2 regions of the Paenibacillus sp. YIM B09110 genome follow, and region 2 is predicted to be linked to the other one. Evidence: riboswitches for the same ligand, from Rfam matches in the RefSeq annotation. Region 2 holds a riboswitch; the other holds the start of a gene.
What was found. A riboswitch is a leader RNA that binds a small molecule or an ion and turns the genes downstream of it on or off. The one in region 2 is predicted to bind cyclic di-AMP.

Region 1 (7,648 bases), on a different contig from region 2:
TTCTGAGAAGAACGGGCATACGTATCGGTAATACGGAAGCCTGCCTGTTCGTAGGCACGTACAGCGCGCTTATTCCAAGCGAGCACCTCCAAGTCGATCTCATGTTGAGGCATTCTTCTTCGCGCTTCCAGCGCAATTAGCTTAGCGAAGGAAGGACCAAGCCCTCGGCTGCACAGATCAGGGCGGAGTCCGAGTCCGAGCCTGGTTACGCCGGTCATGGGGAACAACTGGGCGAAGCCGATCAGTCTCGAATTATCATCAACGATTGCTATATATTGCTGCGCACGCAGGACGGGATCGCCGAATTCGATTTCGTCCTTTTGCATTTGCTCCCAAGTTGGCCAGTGATAGACATCGTAGGGAGGCTCGTAAATCCAATTGCATATTTCGACAGCGTGCTGTATTTCCAGCGGACATATGGTCATTTGAATTGGATAGCGTTTATAATGAGAAGAATGGTTTAAATTATTCAATTTCTTATAACCCCCGGTTGGAGCAAATGAGTTGGATACGTATGACTAAGTATATCAGATAGGCGCCAGAAGGCGCGCGGACATAAGGAGAACTACGGCATGAAGAAGTTAATATGGATCGGCTGTCTGTCTTACTTGGTAATCGGTATTGCGCATGTGGTAGGCGGATCGATACTGGAGCAGCTGATTGATCATTATGGGCTCACTTACAAAGACGGCGGACAATGGATTATGAATCAATTTCTCGGCTTCCTGGTCGGTGTCATACTGGCTCCCTCCATTACGGCGAGAATAGGCAAGCGGGGCGCGGTGCTTATTGCGCTTGGCGCGCTTACTTTAAGCGAGGCCGCTTACAGCCTGCTTCTTCCTTGGGGCTGGATGCTGGCCGTTGCTCCTCTCGCGGGGATCGGCTTCGGCATGACGGAAGCGGTCGTCGGCGCGATGATCATCGACCTTGCCAAGGGCAAGGCTTCGGCGATGAGCAGGCTGGAAACGTTCTTTGGCGTCGGCGCACTTATTATACCGGTTGCAGCCGCTTATTTGATCGCTCAGAACGTATGGCAGTTATCATTCCCGATACTTGCGGCGCTGTCGGGCGTTACATTTGTATTGTGGCTAACGATGTCCTTCGGCAAGCTGGACGAGCAGATCGGCTTCCAACCGCCGAAAGCAGCGGTGAGCAACAGCCTAGAGCAGGGGGCTGCAGGTGCAAGAACCGGATTGTTCGGTTATCCGCGCACCGCGCTTCCGTTCTTGCTGCTGTCGGCAGCGTTCTTCATGATCTACGTAGGCATGGAGATGAGCTTCTCCAATTACTTGCCGTCCTTGCTCATTGAGCGCTCGCAGGTAGATGAGTCAAGTGCTGCGGCAGCGCTCAGCCTGTTCTGGGCAACGATGGTGTTCGGACGTATATTTGCAGGCACGCTGGCGGAGAAAATGGGGTATGCGAAGTATTTGTTTATCGCTACTGGCGGAGCAACGATCGTGTTCGCGTTAATGGCGCTCATGGGCCAGCTCAGCTGGATGCTCTTCTTCGTCGCTTTAAGCGGGCTGTTCTTCTCGGGCATATTCGGCATTGCGCTTGTCTATGCGAACGCGCTAATCCCAGGTATGACAGAGCGGACGACGAGTTTGCTCGTGGCATGCGGCGGGCTTGGCGGGGCAATCTTCCCTCGCGTTACCGGCTGGTTCATGGATCGGTATGACGGAGGGGTTACGCTCTGGTACGTCAGCATACTAGTTCTGATCATGCTGTTCGTACTGGGCGCAATGCTTGTGCTGGGTAGAGGGCAATCACAGCGGCGCGATGCTGCGGGTAATAGATAGAAAGTACAAAAATAACAAAGCCGCAGACTGTTGTCACGAGTGGACGAACAGCCTGCGGCTTTGTTGTTAAAGGGTGAAACTATTTTTCGTCGGCGTAAGTTGTAAATGCTTCCTCGCTAAGAATGCGACGTGCTGTCACATAACGAGGTTTGTAGTAAGAGGAATCGATTTTGTCGACTACAACGCCGCGGCTAACCGAAGCGTGTACAATCTTGCCGTCCCCTATGTAGATGCCGACGTGGGAGATTGCGCCGTTGTTGCCGCCGCTTGTGTCGAAGAACACAAGATCCCCGGCAATCAGGTCAGCTTTAGCGACCTTCGTGCCAACTGTTGCTTGATCGGAGGAAACGCGAGGAAGTTCGATGCCCATCTTAGCGAACACATAGCTCGTGAAGCCGGAGCAATCGAAGCCTTTCGCGGTAGTTCCACCGCTTTTGTACGGAGTACCAATAACATCATTGATAAATCCGTTCATTTTGGAGTCTGCGAAAACACTTCCCGCTTGAAAAGCGAGCAAGAGCGCAAGCCCCAAAAGCATTACGGTAACCTTTTTCAATTGTGAAACTCCTTCCGGTGCCGACGAGGTTAGCTGTGGGGTTCGGTTGAAGGTTCCCTATGATTCCTCAGGCGCTACGAACAAGTCGATGATGTCCTCTTCTACAGAGGCGGTATGACTTATAGCCGTGGCGTCGGAATCAATTCACCCAGAGTGGTTCCCCCGTTTTCCGCTAGGAAATTAGGCAGTTTGTTTTTGCTCTTGACAATTATTCTATTTTTTTTATTGATCTCCTGCCTTTCTAACAAAATTCTAATAATTCTCATGTAATCTTTTGACAAACTGCTTCGTATAATCATTTTTCATGTAATAATAAAGCCGCAACTAGGACCGAGGGACTAAATAATCGATACTCGATTTCATTAATTATGTGGATATTATGTAAAGTATGACCTGAAGGTACTAATGGTGAGAGGATTCTCATCTTTCTAGCAAAAAAGGCTGTCGCCGTCATTAGTAGGATGATAACGTAAAAACCCCCGAATTCGCCATAATAGGACAGGCGTTGATTCGGGGGTTTTTGAGCTAAAGCAGGCTAAAGTGATGAAGCTACTTGGATTGCAGGCATTCGTACTGGGCTGCGATGGTCCATACTCGGACGAGCGTTCGCACCAAGTTGTAGCCTTGATGAAGAATAAGCGCGAATAGTCCGGCCCATAGCAGCGATACACCGGTGATGAGAAGTCCTAATCCGGCTCCGATGGCCCACATAACTAGCGAGATGGCAGCGAAGGAGATGATATGCCTCATCGCGCGCCCGAGCGAGTGGAGGATACCTTCTTTTGAGGCAGCGCCAAGCTGCATGGCCAGGAAGAGCAGATGCAGCAGCAAGCCCCAGAACAGCCATAGTCCAGCGCCAGGAAGGACGGATTGCAGCAGGTCGACGTTCGAGCCGCCTTGCAGGTATGCGTCGAGCGCATGAGGCAGCACCCAGAAACCGGGAGCAAGTGCTAACACGGCCTCCGCCCAGTGAAGCAGCATGACCGGTTTCCAAGCTTTGCGAATTCCTTCTACGAATTTAGTGCCGCCGCCGGCAGCGCCTTCGCCTCGGGTACTAGAATGGTGCAGCGAATAGAACAGTCCGGCATTGAACAGTGGAGTCAGCAGCATGCGGATGGCGAACAAGCCGCCCAGCATCCATACATAAGGCGTAAGGATGTCGGTCTTCAGCAGTTGGAACTGCGCCTCGGTCAGGAAGAGATGAACGGCTGTATCAGACGGGTATGCAGCTGGAAACCGGCGCAGCAAGGGCGAGACGACCGAATCGATAAATCGATAGAGGAAGAAGCCCCATAGCAACTGATACAGAAATAACAGAATGATGAGGTGGAAGTGCTTGATCGCAAGCTGCCAACCTTGCTTCATATACATTTTCATATTCGATCGCTCCTTGCGCGCTTATACTTACCAGCTCAGCGTACCTAACAGTCCCTCGATCAGCTTCGATACGCTGATGCCCCACCGGATGCGCGTCTTGTCCGAAAGATCGGCCTGCATATAGTTGTTGATGAGCTTATTGTCGAGTACGTTCGAATGCTCGGAATCAATCATCGCCCATTGCAGAGGAGCCGTATGCACTTGCGTAAGCTGGACGTGGGAGTCGTCGGCATCCCATAGCTTTGTCACCGTCGCGCCGTCCGTGAACTGCAGCGTGATCGGGATTTGACCGCTTACACCGCCGTTCCGCTTCACGAGCACGGTCGATTCGTAGAGCTGCTGGCCGTCCTGTTCGGTCGGCTTCACTTGAATCGATTCGACCGAGTAGTCGGACATTTGGTTCGCATACACGTACCCGCTGAAGTAGTCATGCCACTTCGTCTTCGTGACTTGCTCGACAACACGCTGGAAGTCGGCGGTCGAAGGATGCTTGAACTTGTATTTTTGAAAATAGGTCCGCATAATCTTCGCCATCGTCTTCTCGCCGACCTGATGCCGGATGCCGACAAGGACAAGCTTCGCTCGCAGATAGACGTTCTCCGCGTATTGATTATGGCTGCTATAAGCCCAAGACGGCTGCTTAAGCGGCGCAGGGTCCGTCATATAGCTCGCTTCAATCCTGAGGTTCGGCTCAAGTCCGTAGGCGGACTCCATGACCATATCCTCGGCATAGGAGGTGAAGCCCTCGTCCAACCAAGCTTCCTCGAATTCATTGGAGGCGACCATGCCGTACCAATATTGGTGGCCGATCTCATGAACGACGGTACGCTCGAGATCATAGCCGGGATTCGCCTTCTCGGCGGCGAACGCGGTGACGAGCGTCGGGTATTCCATGCCGCCCGCGCCATTGCCGCCCTTTGGCGGGACAACAATCGACAGCGTGCTGTAAGGATATTCGCCGTACCACTGCGCGTACTTGGAGAGCGCGGACTTGGCCGCATGCATGTAACGCTCCTGGAGATCGGCATGCAGCGGGTCGAGGTACAGCTTAATGCGAACGCCCGGCACGCCTTTATCCGAGAAAGCTTCCTCCGCGAAGACGAAGTCGGGCGATGCCGACCATGCGAAGTCGTGAACGTCTTCCGCGTAGAACTGATACGACTTTCTTCCGTTGCTGCCCTCAGCCGTCTTCGTTTGGAAGCCTGTAGCTGCTACGGTATAAGACTCAGGTACGTTAATCTTCACGCTGTAAATGCCGAAGTCGCTATAGAACTCCGAATTGCCGTGGTATTGATGAACGTTCCAGCCTTCGGCGGTACGTCCTCGCGTTCCCACCGTTTCGTACACTGCTACCTTCGGGAACCATTGGCCCGCCATGACGAAGTTGCCGGAGTAGCCCATACGGGCGAACACTTCGGGCAGCTTCACCTCGAAGCCCATGCGCAGCGTTACGGTCTTGCCTGGCGCAACGGGCTCCAGCAGACGGAGCTTGACCAGCGTAAGATCGTTGACGTTGCCGTCATCGGGCTGGACGTAATGGAGGCGAGGCAGCAGATTCTCCCCCTCAAGCGTCTGAAGCGACAGCAGGTTCATGAAGCCGAGGCTGTCCGCCGTAGCCTTGTCCTCGCGCAGCTTGCCGCCTGACTCGCTCATGAACGTTGTTTTCTTAGACAGGAAAGCGTTCGGGTACAGATGGAAGTAGAGCTCGGACACCGCTTTTTTGCCTGGATTGGTCCAGGTTACGATCTGATCGCCGTCCAAATGCCGAGCGTCCTCGCGCAAGCTGACGTTCATGTGGTACTCAACTACACGTTTGCTGAGCGATTGCGGCTGAGGCGCTGCACCCGTGTCGGGCTGCTGCGGAGTGGGCGGCTTGGCCGTTTTTTGGGCAGAAGCGGGCGGTGGCTGCTTGGCATTCGCCGCGGGAGCTAATGCATAGGTATACTGCGATTGCCAAGCATTCCCGAAGCCGTACTGCACAGACACGCCGAGCAGTACAATTCCGAGCATAACTAATAAGATTCGTTTGACGTTGCGTGGAGTCATTAAACGTTTCCCTCCCGTTGACAAGCATCTACAGCATGTATATGTTTGCTTTTCGAGGATTATTAGCTAAAATGTAATTATTGTACGGGGAAGGTGTGAATGCAGGGATGGATGATCAGAATCAGCAAGACCAGCCAGAGAAGAAAGAGAAGAAACAACTGTCGCTCAACGTTGTGAGCAACAAACAACATAAAGGTTTCGGAGCCGGATCCATCGATCTGAGCCAGGTATCCTGCATCATTATTGATAACGGAGAAGCCTATATCGATGTAGGCGCGATGCATGCGAAGAGCAAGATCGAGCGCGGCATTAAGTTTACGCCGAACCGGGAAGATACGCCGAACGGCCGCCAATGCTGGATCGTATGGGTAGCTGTGGATCGCAATGAAGAGGGCGCTTATTATGCAGGCGCTACGGCTTGCGAGATGTGGATCGATACGGAAGCGCGCCGCGGGTGGAAGATTCTCGCCGATCACGTCAATAAGCTGGATTATTCCTTGAAACGCCGGATCGTGCTTGGCGAGCTTGGCGAAGTGGAGAAGGCTGCCCTTCGCAAGCTGCTCGTGGAGCATAATGCGGAGTGGTGGAATCGTTCGACGGAAGAGCTCAAGCAAGCGCTTGAGGTGTAATTTCTAGTTGGTATAAGAACTATAATGGGGAGAACCTCACTGTTCGCAGAGATGAGCTTGACTGCGAATTGTGAGGTTTTCATCGTTATGTCTAAAAAAGTTTTTTCAAGATAGTGCAGGGTATAGGACAGTCTCTGTCGTCTATTGTATGGGGAAGGAGGAGAGCGACATTCAGGATACGGATTGGATCAAGGCGGTACAGAGCGGCGGGCCCGAGCATTATCGACCGTTCGTACAAGCTTATGGTTCGTATATATACAAAACCGTCTATGCCGTGCTGCATTCGCCGCATGATGCGGAGGATGTGACACAGGAAGTGCTCCTTCAAATCTATCGCTCCCTCCCGGAATGCCGATTAGACGGCTTGAAGACATGGATTACACGAATAGCAGTTAATCGCGCGATTGATTACAAGCGAAGCAGAGCAAGGAAACCCGAGGAGCTGTACGAGAGCGAGGCGAACCTGCGGACCGAGGAGCAGCTGCATGATGACAGCAATGTTCCTGCCGCGGAATCGATCGCGCTGGAACAAGAACATTTACGGCATATTCGTGAGCGGGTGGATGAACTGCCAGGAAATTATCGCGAGGTTGTCACCGCTTATTATATGGAAGACAAATCGTATGAGCAGATTGCAGTCGAAACCGGATTGGAGCGCAAGAGCGTCGAATCCAGGCTGTACCGAGCGCGAAGCTGGATGAAGAAGCATTGGCGAAGGGAGGATTTTGAATGAACAAGCACATAGCAAGCAGAGAAGGTGCAGATGGGACGGAGGAGCATGTAGCCGAACCTACGATGAAGAATTACGTGGAGCATCGTCTAACGGAGCAGGAACGCGAGCTCGTTGATGGGCATTTGGCTGAATGCGAACATTGCTTGCAGCGCTTTATGGATGCGGCCCAGGCCACGCAAGCAGAGAGTGAGCTGGTGCTGCCGAATATGGACATATTGGAGCAGCGAGTCATTGCGCAGCTCCATGCAGAGAGTGAAGCTGCAGCTGCGGTCAAGGCTGTTCAGTCATCACCTCGCCATGCTCGCCGCCGTTCTTGGCTGCAACATCCGGTCGCTCAATATACGATAGCGGCATCTATTACGCTGCTGCTTTTGGGTACAGGTGCATTCGCCGGTCTGTCCGACAAGCTGTCCAAGCTGGATCAGGAGGCCGTCGTTGGGCCTCCCCAAGCAACAGAGCAGTTGCCGTCGCTGCCTTCCGAATCATGGTCGGATCGTATGGTTGATCG
Region 2 (7,648 bases):
TTTATAGATCAGTTGGATTGGATTGGCAAGAATGCTTTTCATCGATCATTTGCAGGCTGGGTGTCCTGCATTGAGCATACGCTTGAAGCGAGCAAGCGTATAAGAGCGAATGTTACGCCTCAGCTCGCGTTTGAGCAACTATTGGTAAACCTACAGGAGGGCTAATCCTTGTATAATGTCGTCGGTGTCCGCTTCAAGAAAGCGGGCAAGATCTATTACTTTGATCCGGTCGAGCATCCCGTGAACAAGGACCAGCATGTTATTGTTGAAACAGCGCGGGGGATCGAATACGGTAAAGTGGTGGTGGGACAGAAGCAAGTTGGTGAATCGGATGTCGTCCTTCCTCTTAAGAAAGTGATACGCGTTGCTAACGATGTCGATGCCAAAGTCGTCGACGAGAATCGTGCAGCGGCTAAGAACGCATTCACTACGTGCCTGGACAAGATCAAAGGCCATCAGCTTAGAATGAAGCTGGTTGACGTAGAGTTCACTTTCGATCGCAACAAAATTATTTTTTACTTTACGGCAGAAGGCAGAGTGGACTTCCGTGAACTCGTTAAGGATCTCGCAAGCGTGTTTCGCACGCGAATCGAGCTTAGACAAATCGGTGTCCGCGACGAAGCGAAGATGCTTGGCGGCATCGGTCCGTGTGGACGAGTTCTATGCTGCTCCTCTTGGCTAGGCGATTTCGAGCCTGTATCCATCAAGATGGCCAAAGACCAGAACCTATCGCTCAATCCTACGAAAATATCCGGATTATGCGGTCGCCTCATGTGCTGCTTGAAATATGAGCATGACAATTACGAGAGTGTTCGCGAGGAGCTGCCGGCGATAGGGAAAATCGTCATTACCTCACTTGGTGAAGGAAAAGTAACAGGCATTAATGCGCAAGCGAAGAGTGTATTCGTAAGTTTGTTTGATACACCGGGCAAGCCGAAGGAACTGCCGTTTGACGATGTCGTTATTAAATAGAAGGCATAGGCTGCCAGGGATGCTTATGCTGGAAGCTCTGGGGTGGGAACTTGGAGAAGAAAGATATAATCGTACAGATCGATGAGTTGGATACAAGGTTCGCTAAGTTCCATGAAGAGCTGAATGATCTGAAGCAGAAGATGAAAGAGCTGCTGGAGGAGAATAAACGCTTAAGCATGGAGAACCACCAGCTCCGTAAAGTATTTAAGCGCGAAACTGCGCCAGCGCGAGAAGCGCTTCTGAAGCCTGTCGGCGCTGAACGTGAGCCTGTACTCTTCGAGTCGCAGACTGCCCATGAGGATGTTCTAATTGCGGCAGGCAACGCTGTAGGAGAAGGCCACGATAATTTAGCGCGGCTGTATCATGAGGGCTTCCATATTTGCAATGTGTATTACGGGCATTTGCGGACCGAGGGAGATTGCTTGTTTTGTCTATCCTTTCTAAATAAATAATGCAATCCGTATTGACAAGCCGTCCTTACCGCAAAGGGCGGCATTTTTATTACCACATCCGAATGAGTACTTTAAATTTTAAGGGTTAATAAAGGAGAGGCATTGACGTGTCTGAATCTGTAATCTTGGCGTCTAATGAGCGTCTAGATGATTTAATGACGGAGAATGGGTTAAAAATTATACAGAGCAGAGAAGTGTTCAGCTTCTCGCTTGATGCGGTGCTGCTGTCACGCTTCGCCAATATTCCGAAACGAGGCAAGATTGTAGACCTGTGTACAGGTAATGGCGTTATTCCGATGCTGCTAAGCACACGGACGAAAGCACAGATCGATGCAGTCGAAATTCAGCCGCGATTGGCTGATATGGCAAGGCGGAGTATAGAGATGAACGGGCTGCAGGAGCAGATTCAGGTCATCGAGCAGGATTTGCGGATGTATGCGAAGGAAGCGGGTAATGGCGTCTACGATGCGGTTACGGTCAATCCGCCGTACATGCCTGTAACAGCAGGTGACCAGAACGAGAATGAGCACTATGCAATTGCTAGGCATGAAATTCATTGCACGTTGAACGATGTGATGAAGGCGAGCGCCAGGCTGGTGCGCCCTGGGGGCAAGGTAGCGATGGTACATCGTCCATCAAGGCTGCTTGATATTGTAGAGACGATGCGCAAGTGGAAGCTGGAGCCGAAACGGGTACAATTCGTCCATCCTCACGCGAATGCGGAGGCGAACATGATATTAATAGAAGCAATGCGTGACGGGAAGCCTGATATTAAGCTTTTGCCGCCGATAATGGTGTATGAGAACGGAGTGCAGATCGTATGAACGTACAGAAGAGCTTTGGCACGGACAGTGCCAAACGGCCTTATGGCAGCTTATATCTCGTAGGTACGCCAATCGGCAACTTGGAGGATATGACTTATCGTGCAATTCGGACGCTGAAGGAAGTACAGCTTATTGCAGCCGAGGATACGAGGCAGACGCGAAAGCTTCTAACGCATTTCGAAATCAGCACACGAACGGTAAGTTACCATGAGCATAACAAAAACGCGAGCGGACCGGAATTGATCCGACTGTTACAGGATGGACAGTCCATTGCGCTGGTCAGCGATGCAGGGCTGCCCGCCATATCCGATCCAGGCGCCGATCTTGTGCGCGACGCGATCGATAATGGTATAGCGGTAATTCCGATTCCTGGCGCTAATGCTGCGCTCTCGGCGCTTATTATGTCCGGGCTGCCGACGGACAGCTTCACATTCGCCGGGTTTCCTCCGCGTGACCGCAAATCGCTTACGAAGTGGCTGCAGGAGCGGGGCGGTAAGCGTGACACACTGCTGCTCTACGAATCTCCGCATCGCGTTACGAAGACGCTGGACGTCATATTGGACAGTCTTGGTGATCGACAGATTGCATTAGTTCGCGAATTGACGAAGCGTCATGAAGAAGCAGTGCGTGGAACGGTGAGCGAATGTATAGATTGGTTCGCAGAGCATCCGCCGCTCGGTGAGTTCGTAATCGTTATTGCAGGTTTAAGCGAATCTGAGGCGAGTGAACAAGAAGCAGAAGGCGCTTGGTGGTCTGAACTTGATATTGCCGCGCATGTTGCGCATTATGAGAGAGACATGGATCGCAAGGAAGCGATTAAGAGAGCGGCTGTCGATCGCGGCTTGCCGAAGCGGGATGTCTATAACGAGGTTAATCGCTAGAATCGGGACTGTGGATAAGTGGACAAAAAAAGACCTTCCTGGCCGGGTTCTAGCGCAGGAAGGCATCAAGGAGTATAAAAAGGTTAGAATTAACATGTGGATATAAATGATTATAACCTATTTTTTTTATTTTGTCACAGGAGAAGGCATTTCTGATAAACAAATATGGCAAACTATTTTTCCTTTGAAGTAAGATACGTTCTCTGCATTGCCACAGAAGATACATGCAGGCTCGTATTTCTTCAACATGATGCGCTCTCCGTCCACGTAAATCTCTAGCGCATCCTTCTCTCCGATTCCTAGCGTACGGCGCAATTCAATCGGAATAACAACTCGTCCCAATTCGTCCACTTTACGGACAATCCCTGTTGATTTCATCATGATCTATCAATCCCTCTCTTAGATAAATTGTTTCGCCATCGTTCGACATGTTTCTTAGGTTTATGTCTATAATAATACCAACGATTCCCAAAATAGTCAACCTAAAAATTTACTATAAATATCCGTAATTACGGGCATTTGACTACGAAATGGGGGCATACTACTCTGTAATAGAATACAACAGCTTCGACAATTTGGAAACTATTAAACGACACTATTCGACATTAATTCGACATTATGTGTCGAAAATATGAACGAAGGAGATGATCATAAAATGAGAGAGCCGCTTCAGGAAGAGAAGGTATTCAAGGATCCCGTACACCATTATATATACGTACAAGACCAAACGATTTGGGACCTTATTAACACCAAAGAATTTCAGCGTTTGCGCCGAATTCGGCAATTAGGGACGTCCTACTTAACATTCCATGGCGCAGAGCACAGCCGTTTCTCCCATTCGCTGGGCGTATATGAAATTACGAGAAAAATTATTTCACAGTTCGAACGCAATAGCTTCCATGACTGGCCGAAGGAGGAGCGGCTCGTATCATTATGCGCGGCGCTGCTTCATGATGTCGGTCACGGTCCGTTCTCCCATTCGCTTGAAGAGGTATTCGATACCGATCATGAGGAATGGACGTGCAAAATTATACTCGAGGATACGGAAATCAATCGAGTGCTGCGAGCCGTATCCGAAGATTTTCCGAGCCATGTCGCTGCCGTCATTCAGAAAAAATATCCAAAGCCGATTGTTGTCAGCTTGATATCAAGTCAAATGGATGCGGATCGAATGGATTATTTGCTCCGAGATGCTTATTTTACGGGAGTAAACTACGGAAATTTTGATTTGGAGCGCATTTTGCGTGTGATGCGGCCTTACAAAGGGCAAATTGTGGTTAAGGAAAGCGGCATGCATGCGGTGGAACATTATTTGATGTCGCGTTACCAGATGTATTGGCAGATTTACTTCCATCCGGTTACGAGGAGCTCGGAAATCATTTTGAGGCAAATTTTCCGCCGGGCGAAGGAACTGTACGAGAAGGGTTATTCCTTCTTATGGATGCCAGAATCGGTCAAGCGGCTGCTCGATAATACGATGGCCGTCAGCGATTATTTGAAGCTGGATGAAGCGCTTGCGCAGACGGCATTCATGCAATGGGCCGAAGAGGACGATTCACTGCTGGCCGACCTATGCGACCGCTTCCTGAATCGTCGATTATACAAGTACATAACGATCAATGATCCTGAGCCTACTTTATTAGAAGAAATACGTTTGCTGTTCCTCTCGATCGGCATGAATCCGGAGTACCATATGGAGCTCGATTTCCCATTCGATCTGCCTTACGACGTTTATCGTCCCGACAGACAAGAGGGAGAAAAGAAAGAAAAAGCGCCGATTTTGTTGCTGGATCATCAGGACGAAATAAGTGAAATATCGGCTAAATCCGACATTGTTAGATCGATCACCGGCTTGCATCAGGGACAGTATCATTTGTATTTTCCAGAGGAGCCGCTAAGGATGAATATTTCGCGGATTAGTCCTCATCTGAAACAACTATTTCAGCTTAATGAAGGAGTATAACATCAACATGACATACTTATTTGATACGCATACCCATCTAGACTCACATAAGTTCGACGAGGACCGTACAGAGGTAATTGAGCGAGCGAGAGAAGCGGGCGTTGATCTGCTGCTCAATATCGGTTTTAACAGGGAGACGATCCCTACAACGATTGCACTTGCGGAAGCTTATGACTTTATCTACGCAGCAGTTGGCTGGCACCCTGTCGACAGCATCGATATGACGCCAGACGACTTGGAATGGATCGAACGGCTATGCGATCATCCGAAAGTTGTCGCAATCGGCGAGATAGGCCTTGATTACCATTGGGACACTTCTCCTAAGGATGTGCAGCATCGTGTATTCCGGGAGCAGATTAGACTGGCTCGAAAGGTGAAGAAGCCGATCGTCATCCACAATCGGGATGCGCATGAGGATATCATTACGATCTTGCGCGAGGAGAATGCTGCAGAGGTTGGAGGCGTCATGCACTGCTATTCCGGCAGTTGGGAGACGGCCAAAGCCTGCCTCGATATGAACTTCTATATCTCGTTCGGGGGACCGGTTACATTCCAAAATGCACGTGTGCCAAAAGAGGTGCTGAAGCAAGTTCCAATGGACCGATTATTGATCGAAACGGACGCCCCTTATTTGACCCCTCACCCGTTCCGAGGGAAGAGAAATGAGTCCGCTTACGTCTCTCTTGTCGCCCAGTCGGCAGCCGAGCTATTGGGCAAATCCGTGGAAGAAATAGCCAAAATCACGACCGAAAACGGTAAAAAATGTTTTGGTATTGTTTAAAAACGGTAGGAAACGAGAGATCCAATGACCTTTTGGGCGATAAAACTGGATTTTGTTCAAGAAATCTATAAACTTTTCCGACTTTAACCAGCTTTTTCGCTTAAATCGTCTTTTATCGCTTCTTTACAACAGACCGTCCGTGAAGGTATGATTCATTTCAGAGTTATTACTTTTTGTATTGGATTTCCAGTTTGCGCTTAATCTCCGGAAGGAGAACGGGGGACCCAAGTGCGGGTATTTGAAGGACCGCGCTTTGATCTTTTCAGGGGTGAATTTCGAAGCCATTGCCATGAGCATTGCGATTTCGAATAGGGCAGCTCTCTTGCCCGAATCCGACAGCTAACCTCGTAAGCGTTCATAGAGAGCGATCAACCTCGTGCACCCATTTTTATGATATCTCGTGTAGACACCCGAGAAGCCACGATACAGATCCTCTGTCGACGGCTTCTTTTTATTTTCGAATAATCGGGAAATCGTCGTCATAGGGTTAGTCATGGAGGTGAGAGGATCGAGAAAAGAAGTAGAATTACTGGATTGCGTGCTCGCACGCCAATATACTATAGTCGCGTCAGTTGTAATCATGCGTAACACTTGGCGGCGGGGCTATGAAGGAGGACCGATGAAATGGGCACAATCCAGGTAAAGGACACCCATGGGAAACGATCATCCAGCATGTCTTTCGCAATGCGATGGAAGCATGAAAATTTGCGTTTGATACTACTCAGTGCTATTATCTCAATCGCTATGACTTTCATGTTACTGGTGTTGTTGTACGGAACGGCTGTCAAAAGCGTCTCCGTAGTAGTGAATGGACAAGAAACCGTTGTAGAAACAAAGCAATGGGTCCTGCAACGCCTACTGGATGAACAAGCTATTACGATTGGCGAGCATGACGAGGTTTCGGTGCCTCTGAATGCAGCCATTAAAGACGGCGATCGCGTTGAAATTAATCATGCGGTGGCGGTCAATGTAACGGCGGATGGCAAGACATCAACGGTGTACACGACAGAAGGAACTGTGCAAGCGGCGATCGAGCAATTAAATATTTCTGTTCGTAATCATGATAAAGTAGTACCGTCGCTTAACTCATCTGTCGAAGAGGATATGTCGGTAACCGTTGTACGCGTCGATACGAAAGTATCGGAGAGCGAGCGGGCGATGCCATTCTCTATCGTGAAGAAAGAAGATCCGACGCTGGAGGTCGGCAAGGAGAAGCTGATCCAGACCGGGAAGCAAGGTCTTATCGTTGAGCATATTCAGAAGCAGTACGAGGATGGCGTGCTTGTTTCTAAGCAAATGGTCAGCAAAGTAATCGAGACCGCTGCAGTCGATCAAGTCGTGGCAGTCGGTACGAAGAAGCCTGAACCGAAGGTAACCGTGCTCTCTAACAGTAGTCCTACTGTGGAGACGTTGACGAAGAACGGTGTAACGCTTAAGGCGAAGAGCATCTTGAAGAACGTCACGTTAACTGCGTATTCTGCAGGCGTGGAATCGACGGGCAAGGACGAGAGTCACCCGCAATACGGCATTACGGCGTCCGGAACGAAAGTGACGGAAGGAAGAACGATCGCGGTTGATCCGAAGGTAATCCCGATCGGCTGGTGGGTCTTCATCGAAGGCATCGGATTCCGCCGGGCAGAGGATACGGGAAGCGCAATAAAGGGCAATAAGATCGACGTGTATTTCGGCAGTCAGAAGACTGCGGAGAAGTTCGGACGCAAGAAGGGTTACACCGTGTACGTTATTGGACCGAACAAACCGTCATCCACTTAGTG

Region 1: another riboswitch for cyclic di-AMP. It lies ahead of V8F51_RS20475 (C40 family peptidase); the one in region 2 lies ahead of V8F51_RS24395 (ubiquitin-like domain-containing protein).

The regions. Positions count from the first base shown of each region.
Region 1 covers NZ_JBANSP010000015.1:45,612-53,259, reverse strand. The annotation lists gene V8F51_RS20485 (GNAT family N-acetyltransferase) at 1-425, opposite strand, end outside; gene V8F51_RS20480 (MFS transporter) at 573-1,799, shown strand; gene V8F51_RS20475 (C40 family peptidase) at 1,879-2,355, opposite strand; cyclic di-AMP (ydaO/yuaA leader) riboswitch at 2,359-2,552, opposite strand; gene V8F51_RS20470 (hypothetical protein) at 2,905-3,732, opposite strand; gene V8F51_RS20465 (M1 family metallopeptidase) at 3,760-5,778, opposite strand; gene V8F51_RS20460 (YwhD family protein) at 5,886-6,407, shown strand; gene V8F51_RS20455 (RNA polymerase sigma factor) at 6,556-7,140, shown strand; gene V8F51_RS20450 (zf-HC2 domain-containing protein) at 7,137-7,648, shown strand, end outside.
Region 2 covers NZ_JBANSP010000022.1:5,408-13,055, forward strand. The annotation lists gene holB (DNA polymerase III subunit delta') at 1-165, shown strand, start outside; gene V8F51_RS24360 (PSP1 domain-containing protein) at 169-972, shown strand; gene V8F51_RS24365 (initiation-control protein YabA) at 1,023-1,424, shown strand; gene V8F51_RS24370 (tRNA1(Val) (adenine(37)-N6)-methyltransferase) at 1,580-2,248, shown strand; gene rsmI (16S rRNA (cytidine(1402)-2'-O)-methyltransferase) at 2,245-3,129, shown strand; gene V8F51_RS24380 (AbrB/MazE/SpoVT family DNA-binding domain-containing protein) at 3,256-3,510, opposite strand; gene V8F51_RS24385 (HD domain-containing protein) at 3,785-5,092, shown strand; gene V8F51_RS24390 (TatD family hydrolase) at 5,100-5,873, shown strand; cyclic di-AMP (ydaO/yuaA leader) riboswitch at 6,058-6,243, shown strand; gene V8F51_RS24395 (ubiquitin-like domain-containing protein) at 6,498-7,646, shown strand.